Regions from separate parts of the Qiania dongpingensis genome, predicted to be linked through region 1. Evidence: a T-box and tRNA genes for the amino acid it is inferred to sense, from the RefSeq annotation. Region 1 holds a T-box; the other holds one or more tRNA genes.
What was found. A T-box is a leader RNA that pairs with one kind of tRNA and senses whether it is charged. The one in region 1 lies ahead of H9Q78_RS06705 (valine--tRNA ligase), so its partner is inferred to be a tRNA-Val.

Region 1 (3,414 bases):
TCCCAGTAAAACCGCATATCGTTCCCGGGAGCGTTTCCTGTGATCAGCGTCATGCGGAGGGCATCAGCTCCGAATTTCTCAACAACCTCCAGAGGATCAATGCCGTTTCCAAGGGATTTGCTCATCTTCCTTCCCTGGGAATCCCTCACCAGCCCGTGAATCAGCACCGTGTGGAAGGGTTCCTTCCCGGTCTGCTCGATGCCCGAGAACACCATACGGATCACCCAAAAGAAGATAATGTCATAACCGGTAACCAATACGTCCGTAGGATAAAAATAATCCATCTCCGGCGTCTTTTCCGGCCATCCAAGGGTTGAAAAAGGCCACAGGGCCGAACTGAACCAGGTATCCAGCGTATCCTCATCCTGAACCATATGCGTACATCCGCATTTCGGACAGGTATGGGGAGCCTCCTTCGCTACGACCATCTCTCCGCATTTCTCGCAGTAATACGCGGGAATACGATGTCCCCACCAAAGCTGTCTGGAAATACACCAGTCCCTGATGTTCTCCAGCCAGTGGAGGTACGTCTTTCCAAAGCTTTCCGGCACAAATTTAAGACGTCCGGATTTAAGCGCTTCGATGGCCGGCTTCGCCATCTCATCCATCTTTACAAACCACTGCTGCTTCACCATGGGCTCAATGGTAGTCTTGCACCGGTCATGTGTCCCCACATTATGAGAATGATCCGCCACCTTCACGAGAAGCCCCAGCTCTTCCAGCTCTTTCACAATGGCTTTCCGTGCCTCATAACGGTCCATGCCTTCATATTTTCCGCCGTTTTCATTGATGGTGGCGTCGTCATTCAATATATTGATTTCGTTCAGCCCGCAGCGTTTTCCCACTTCGAAATCGTTGGGGTCATGGGCGGGAGTGATCTTCACACAGCCTGTACCGAATTCCTTGTCTACATAGGAGTCGGCGACGACTGGGATCTCCCGGTTCACAATGGGCAGGATCAGCATCTTCCCCACCAGATCCTTGTACCGTTCATCATCGGGATGAACGGCTACGGCAGTGTCTCCCAGCATCGTTTCCGGCCTGGTCGTAGCGATCTCCACGAAGCGTCCGGGTTCATCCTTCACCGGATAGTTGATGTGCCAGAAATGGCCTGCCTGCTCCTCATGCACTACCTCTGCATCCGAAATGGAGGTCTGACATTCGGGGCACCAATTGATGATCCTCGAGCCTTTATAAATATATCCCTTTTCATACAGGCGGATAAAAACTTCCAGAACGGCCTCGGAGCAGCCTTCATCCATGGTAAAGCGTTCTCTGTCCCAGTCTGCCGAAGAACCCAGCTTTTTCAGCTGGTTGACAATCCTGCCGCCGTATTCCTCTTTCCATTCCCAGGCATATTTCATGAATTCTTCCCGGGTGAGGTCTTCCTTCTGAATCCCCTCGCTGCGGAGCTTGTCGATGACCTTGACTTCCGTGGCGATCGCCGCATGGTCGGTGCCCGGCTGCCACAGGGCCGAATATCCCTGCATTCTCTTATAACGGATCAAAATATCCTGCATGGTATTGTCGAGGGCATGTCCCATATGCAGCTGCCCTGTGATATTGGGCGGAGGCATGACAATGGTAAACGGTTTTTTGCTCTTATCCACCTCCGCGTGGAAATATTTCTTATCCATCCACTTTTCATACAGCCTCTCCTCAATGGATTGGGGATTATAGGTTTTTTCCAGTTCCTTGCTCATAGTCGTAATTATCCTTTCTTATTGTAGAAGAACAAAGTGGGCAAGCCCACTTCAAACCCGGAGAGTTTTCTGTCTCATAGGACCCACTTTCCTATGAAACAAAAAAATACCCTCCGCCGTCTTCCGACGGCAGAGGGCGAATCATCGCGGTACCACCTCTGGTTGGCTGCGGAAAACTGCCGCAGTCATCTCTGGCCCGGTAACGGGGGCAAACCGCGGCTGCTTACTTTTTCCGTCCAATATCGGACGTTTTCAGCGGCCCAGCTCAGAAGCTACCTTCCTCCAATGCGTTCATGGACAGCCTTTCAGCCGGTGAACCGTCCTCTCTGGATGTGCCGTTGGGGTACTCCTCTTCTTCACAGCCTGTATCTGCTGCTCATTTAAAGTGTTCTCTTAAAAATCATGCCCAGATTATACTATATCCGGCTTCATTTGTAAAGGGGCAGCCGCCGTTTCCGGACATTTTCCTACATATCATCTTCTTTTTCACTGCCATACTCGCCGGAAATATCGCCATAGGTCTTTTCTTCCGGAGCACAGCCGATGTCGCCGAGAGTCTTCGCTCCAAAACTTCCGGTCACGTCGTCATAGGTAAATTCTTCCTGTCCTCCGGTTATATCTCCTACGCACTTCTCCTCCGGCACGTTTTCCACATCTCCGTATATCCGCTTCCGTGAGCCCTTTCCGGCTTCCTCGTTCCATGCCTCAAGCCCCCCGGCCGCCCTGATCCGTATGATCTTTCTCTGCTTCAGCATCCGGACCGTGTACCAAGTGAGTTCCAAGCCCATCACCAGGAAGACCGCCGCTACAAACCAGGGGCCTATGGGAACACAGGAAGCCGAGCAGACGGTGATATACACAAACATTGCCATCAGGGACGCGTCCATCCACGCCAGAAAATCCAGGGTGATCCTGACCGCGGTCTGTACATCCTCATCTGTCACAAAATCTTTGAGCTTCTTTGAATAGAGACCTTCTCTGGTCGTACCGTTCTTACAGATAAGAACCGCGATAAAATGGCATCCATAGACAAAGAACATCACAAAGATCAGCATGAACAGGACTTCTTTCCCTCCCCATTTGTCCACCGCTCCCGCGCCATTATAGTGGCTGGGAATCTGATCTGGAATCCTGCTCCAGAACACGAACAGAAAAATAGTGGTAAACCAGACGCTCAGATGAATGAGCCAGGTTGCAATCCTGTAATTGATACTGCGATATGGTTTCATCACAGCTCCTCCCCTTTACTCCCCTTTTTCCGCCCCCTCACGGCTTCCGTCAAAAGGTATTCAATCTGCCCGTTGATGGAACGAAAATCGTCCTCTGCCCACTGAGCCAGCTCATTCCAGAGAGCCGGCGACAGCCGGAGGAGCACTTGTTTTTTATTTTTATCCTTTTCGTTGTTCTGTACGGGCATCTTCTCACCTACCATTCTAACGGAATCCCGCCCTGTTTACAAGAGCCGCCGATGTTTTCCGGTATTCCTTTATTCCAAATTTTCGATCCGCCTGATCCCATAGGCCATGACTCCCTTGTACAAAGCGAAGGAGATTGCCGCCAAAAGCACACATGCCGCAGCGGCATACGCAATCAGAGGTATACTGAGGATTTTATACAGCCAGAAGATCAACATTCCTATGCCAACCCCTGCGATCAGGTTCAGAAGCATTCCGACCATAACGTTCATATTCTGTTTCACGGCCTGCTGCTC
Region 2 (3,414 bases), 1.3 Mb from region 1:
GATTGGAATTGGCTGCGCGGCCGCGGGGGCAGTTTTAGCGGCCCTGTGGTTTTGTCTCCTATATAAAAAGCCGATGGATGCAAATGCCGTATTTTTGATACTGGTCATTTTTTTGCTTTTTTGTGTGCCCTTGCCGGTCCTTCAGGCTTTTCGCTGCTTCACGTATTCGAAAAAAATGCCGGAGCGGATTGTTCTGGCAGATTCCAGCCTGCGGGTGGATGAAACATCTTATCCAGCCAGAGAGATAAAAAGGATATCCATGACGCCTGTCGGTTTTAGAAGGTCAAGGAACGGGACTTCTTTCCACAGAATAATGGCCGTCCGATCAGAGGCGAAACGGGAGGAATACCATTTGGGCAGCACCACTTCTGGCGGTGTGCCGGAGGAACTGATCTACGATGAATACGGAGAACTGGTGGCATCTCTCAGGCAGTGGTGTTCCAGACACAGCATTTCCTTTCAGGAGGACCGGGAATGACAAAATACATAAACGCCCTTTTCGGCACAGGATTTTTTTTGTGGCCGAAAAGGGCGGTTAAGTATTATCCGAGCAAGTTCATGACGGCGGTGATATACACCTTTACAGCTGTGACGACATCACTGATATTGACCCATTCGGCGCCTGCGTTATAAGCGTCCAAGTCTCCGGGCCCGAAAGCCACGGTGGGAATACCGGCTTTGTTGATCAGGAAGTCCGCGTCCATATGGGCCCGCATGGCTGTCAGAGGAGCGGCTTCTCCTGTGACCTCTCTGCCGGCTTCTTTTAACATCTCGATCACTTCCGCACCGTCTTGAACGACGCCGGCGAGGGTATCATAGCCGAGGATGGCGGTAGCCTGGATGCGTTCGTCTTTTTTCTTCACTTCTTCCAGGATGGCTTCGATCTGTTTCATGAACTGAGCGCCGTTTTCTCCTTCGACAATGAATCTGGAGACCTTAAGCGTGCATTTCTCAGGAAGGACACAAGATCTTGAGCCGCCTTCAATCACTCCGAAGTTGATCGCTCCCTTGTTTAATATTTCACTGGTTCCCACCGGGATTTTTTTAATCTCCGACATGATTTCATACATGACCTCGATGGCATTGACGCCCAGCTCAGGATTGCACGCATGAACCGGGACTCCGGTGACTTCAATGATGACCTCCAGCATACCCTCACATCCGCGGCAGATGGTCAGGTTGGTGGGCTCCCCGATCACCACCATATCGGCATGGAACCCGTCGTCGATCAGGTTTACTGTGCCTTTTACTTTACATTATTTTTTTATTTTGCCTCAATATACAAATTATGCGAATTTCCTGCTTTTAAGTACATGTCGTTTGACAGCGGATTTTAGAAAATTTCAGATTTCTATTGACTATTTCATTTCAAGTGATAAAATAGAAGAGCACTGGAAGCATAGCTCAGCTGGGATGAGCGTTCGCCTCACACGCGAGAGGTCATGGGTTCGAGCCCCATTGCTTCCACTATGAAAAGCCTTGTATCTACGTGGATATTGCAGTATGTCCCGTAGAAACAAGGCTTTTAGTTTAATATAACAAAATACTTTTTGGAATCATTTTTAGCCAGCTCCGATCAAGTTTCAGTTAAACACCGGCAGAAGTTCCGGACTGTCACAATTTCGGTTCGCTGGCGATGCAGGGACCGCTTTATCCCCGTTCCGGCAGTATCGCTCACATGTCGGCAGGAAATCTTTATGATTTCCTGTCTCCGTTTCTGCCCCCCTCCGCCTGGGGAACACCGGCCTCTGCCCTGCGGCGCTCACCTTTAAGCCGGTCCGGAATCTTTCTGCCGGTGCCCTCCCTGCCGCACGATACTGAACAAATTTCATTTCTTAGATTCCAGAAAAGGATTGGATATCCATACGGCCCGCGCGCCTAATGGCAGCGGGCTGCGGTGGACCGCGCCAATGGTTTTCAAAACACGCGGAAGCCTTATCTCGGTGCGGAAAGAGGAGCAGGGGGAATGATTCGATTCCATCGTAAGGCGAGCGCCGCAAAGGCGTTGGCAGGATTTTCCCGGACGCAGGGAGGCAAAAATCGCATATCATGCGGATTTTTGTTGGAATCTGACATGGAAAAATTAAGGTTTATCCATGTCAGTTGGAGAGGACCGACTGGAGGCCGTAAAAATTTTGGTTACGGCTGCCAGCGAGTCGTCTGGATGGGATTGGATTTCCTCCTGTCTCATCTTATACATAAGACAAATTTGTTTTAAAAACGGCTGTGAAAGGATAAAGATATTATAAAAATCCGGCTAAAAGGGATGAATTTCCGGCTGCTGGAAAAAATAGGCGATAAATGAAAGGAGAAAGTGGAATGGAATTGGCGGATAACGGACGGGTGGTATATTACACGGAGGATGGTCTGGTCCATTCGGGCCGGATCATGGAGATAGAAGAGACAGACGACGGATTTAATTTTCAGATAGATACCTATGGGAACTGCGAGGGGCAGTACGTGATATCCTCTCATCAGATCGGACGTACGGTTTTCTTTGAGGAGGAAGCGGCGAGAAACAGTATATCCCTATAATAAAGAGCTTGCATTGAATGGAAAAATGTGCTATAGTATTAATGATAATGAATAAAGCAGGATGAAGAGTGGGCGGATGTCCACTCTTTGTTTTTGGCTTGCAGAGAAAGAACTCTGCTTTTTGTGAATATCACAAGAATCAGCAGAAAGGGGTCAGAGAATGCTGACAAGAAAAGAAGACATTGAGAAACGTACCGAGGAACTGCTGCTTCCGATCGTGGAATCTCACCAGTTTGAGCTGGTGGATGTGGAATTCGTCAAAGAGGGCGGGAACCGTTTTCTGAGAGCCTACATCGATAAGCCGGGCGGGATAGCGGTGGATGACTGTGAGACAGTCAGCCGTGCGCTCAGCGATATTCTGGACAGAGAGGACTATATCGCCGACAGCTATATCCTGGAGGTCAGTTCACCGGGACTCGGCAGGCCCCTTAAAAAAGAAAAGGATTTTGCCAGAAGCATTGGAGAAGAGGTAGAGATTCGTCTGTACCGTCCCTTCCATAAGGAGAAGGAATTTATAGGAATACTGATATCCTATGATGACCATTCGGTAACTATTGAAAAAGAGGACGGGGAATCCATTGTTTTTGAGAGAACCGATATTGCATTGATTCGTTTGGCATTTGATTTCGGCTGAGTATGAGGATACATCCCGGAAGGGAAAGGAAGAGGAGGAAACAGATAAATGAAAGAAAACAAGGAATTGAAGGAAGCCCTTGAGCTTTTGGAAAAAGAGAAAGATATCAGCAAGGAAACTCTTTTAGAAGCCATCGAGAATTCTTTGATTCAGGCATGTAAGACCCATTTCGGGAAAGCGGATAATGTAAAGGCGATCATAGACAGAGAGACCTGCAACTTTTCCGTATACGCCGAACGGGAGGT

Region 2: it encodes a tRNA-Val, which carries the amino acid that the T-box ahead of H9Q78_RS06705 (valine--tRNA ligase) is inferred to sense. The anticodon was not compared.

Annotation. Positions count from the first base shown of each region.
Region 1 is NZ_CP060634.1:1,401,035-1,404,448, forward strand. Features, by position in the region: gene H9Q78_RS06705 (valine--tRNA ligase) at 1-1,703, opposite strand, end outside; T-box leader at 1,833-2,072, opposite strand; gene H9Q78_RS06710 (DUF1648 domain-containing protein) at 2,171-2,932, opposite strand; gene H9Q78_RS06715 (Arc family DNA-binding protein) at 2,932-3,135, opposite strand; gene H9Q78_RS06720 (putative ABC transporter permease subunit) at 3,190-3,414, opposite strand, start outside.
Region 2 is NZ_CP060634.1:2,711,933-2,715,346, forward strand. Features, by position in the region: gene H9Q78_RS12700 (hypothetical protein) at 1-478, shown strand, start outside; gene H9Q78_RS12705 (M20 family metallopeptidase) at 543-1,232, opposite strand; tRNA gene H9Q78_RS12710 (tRNA-Val) at 1,394-1,467, shown strand; gene H9Q78_RS12715 (hypothetical protein) at 1,584-1,832, opposite strand; gene H9Q78_RS12720 (hypothetical protein) at 2,320-2,535, shown strand; gene H9Q78_RS12725 (ribosome maturation factor RimP) at 2,699-3,169, shown strand; gene nusA (transcription termination factor NusA) at 3,218-3,414, shown strand, end outside.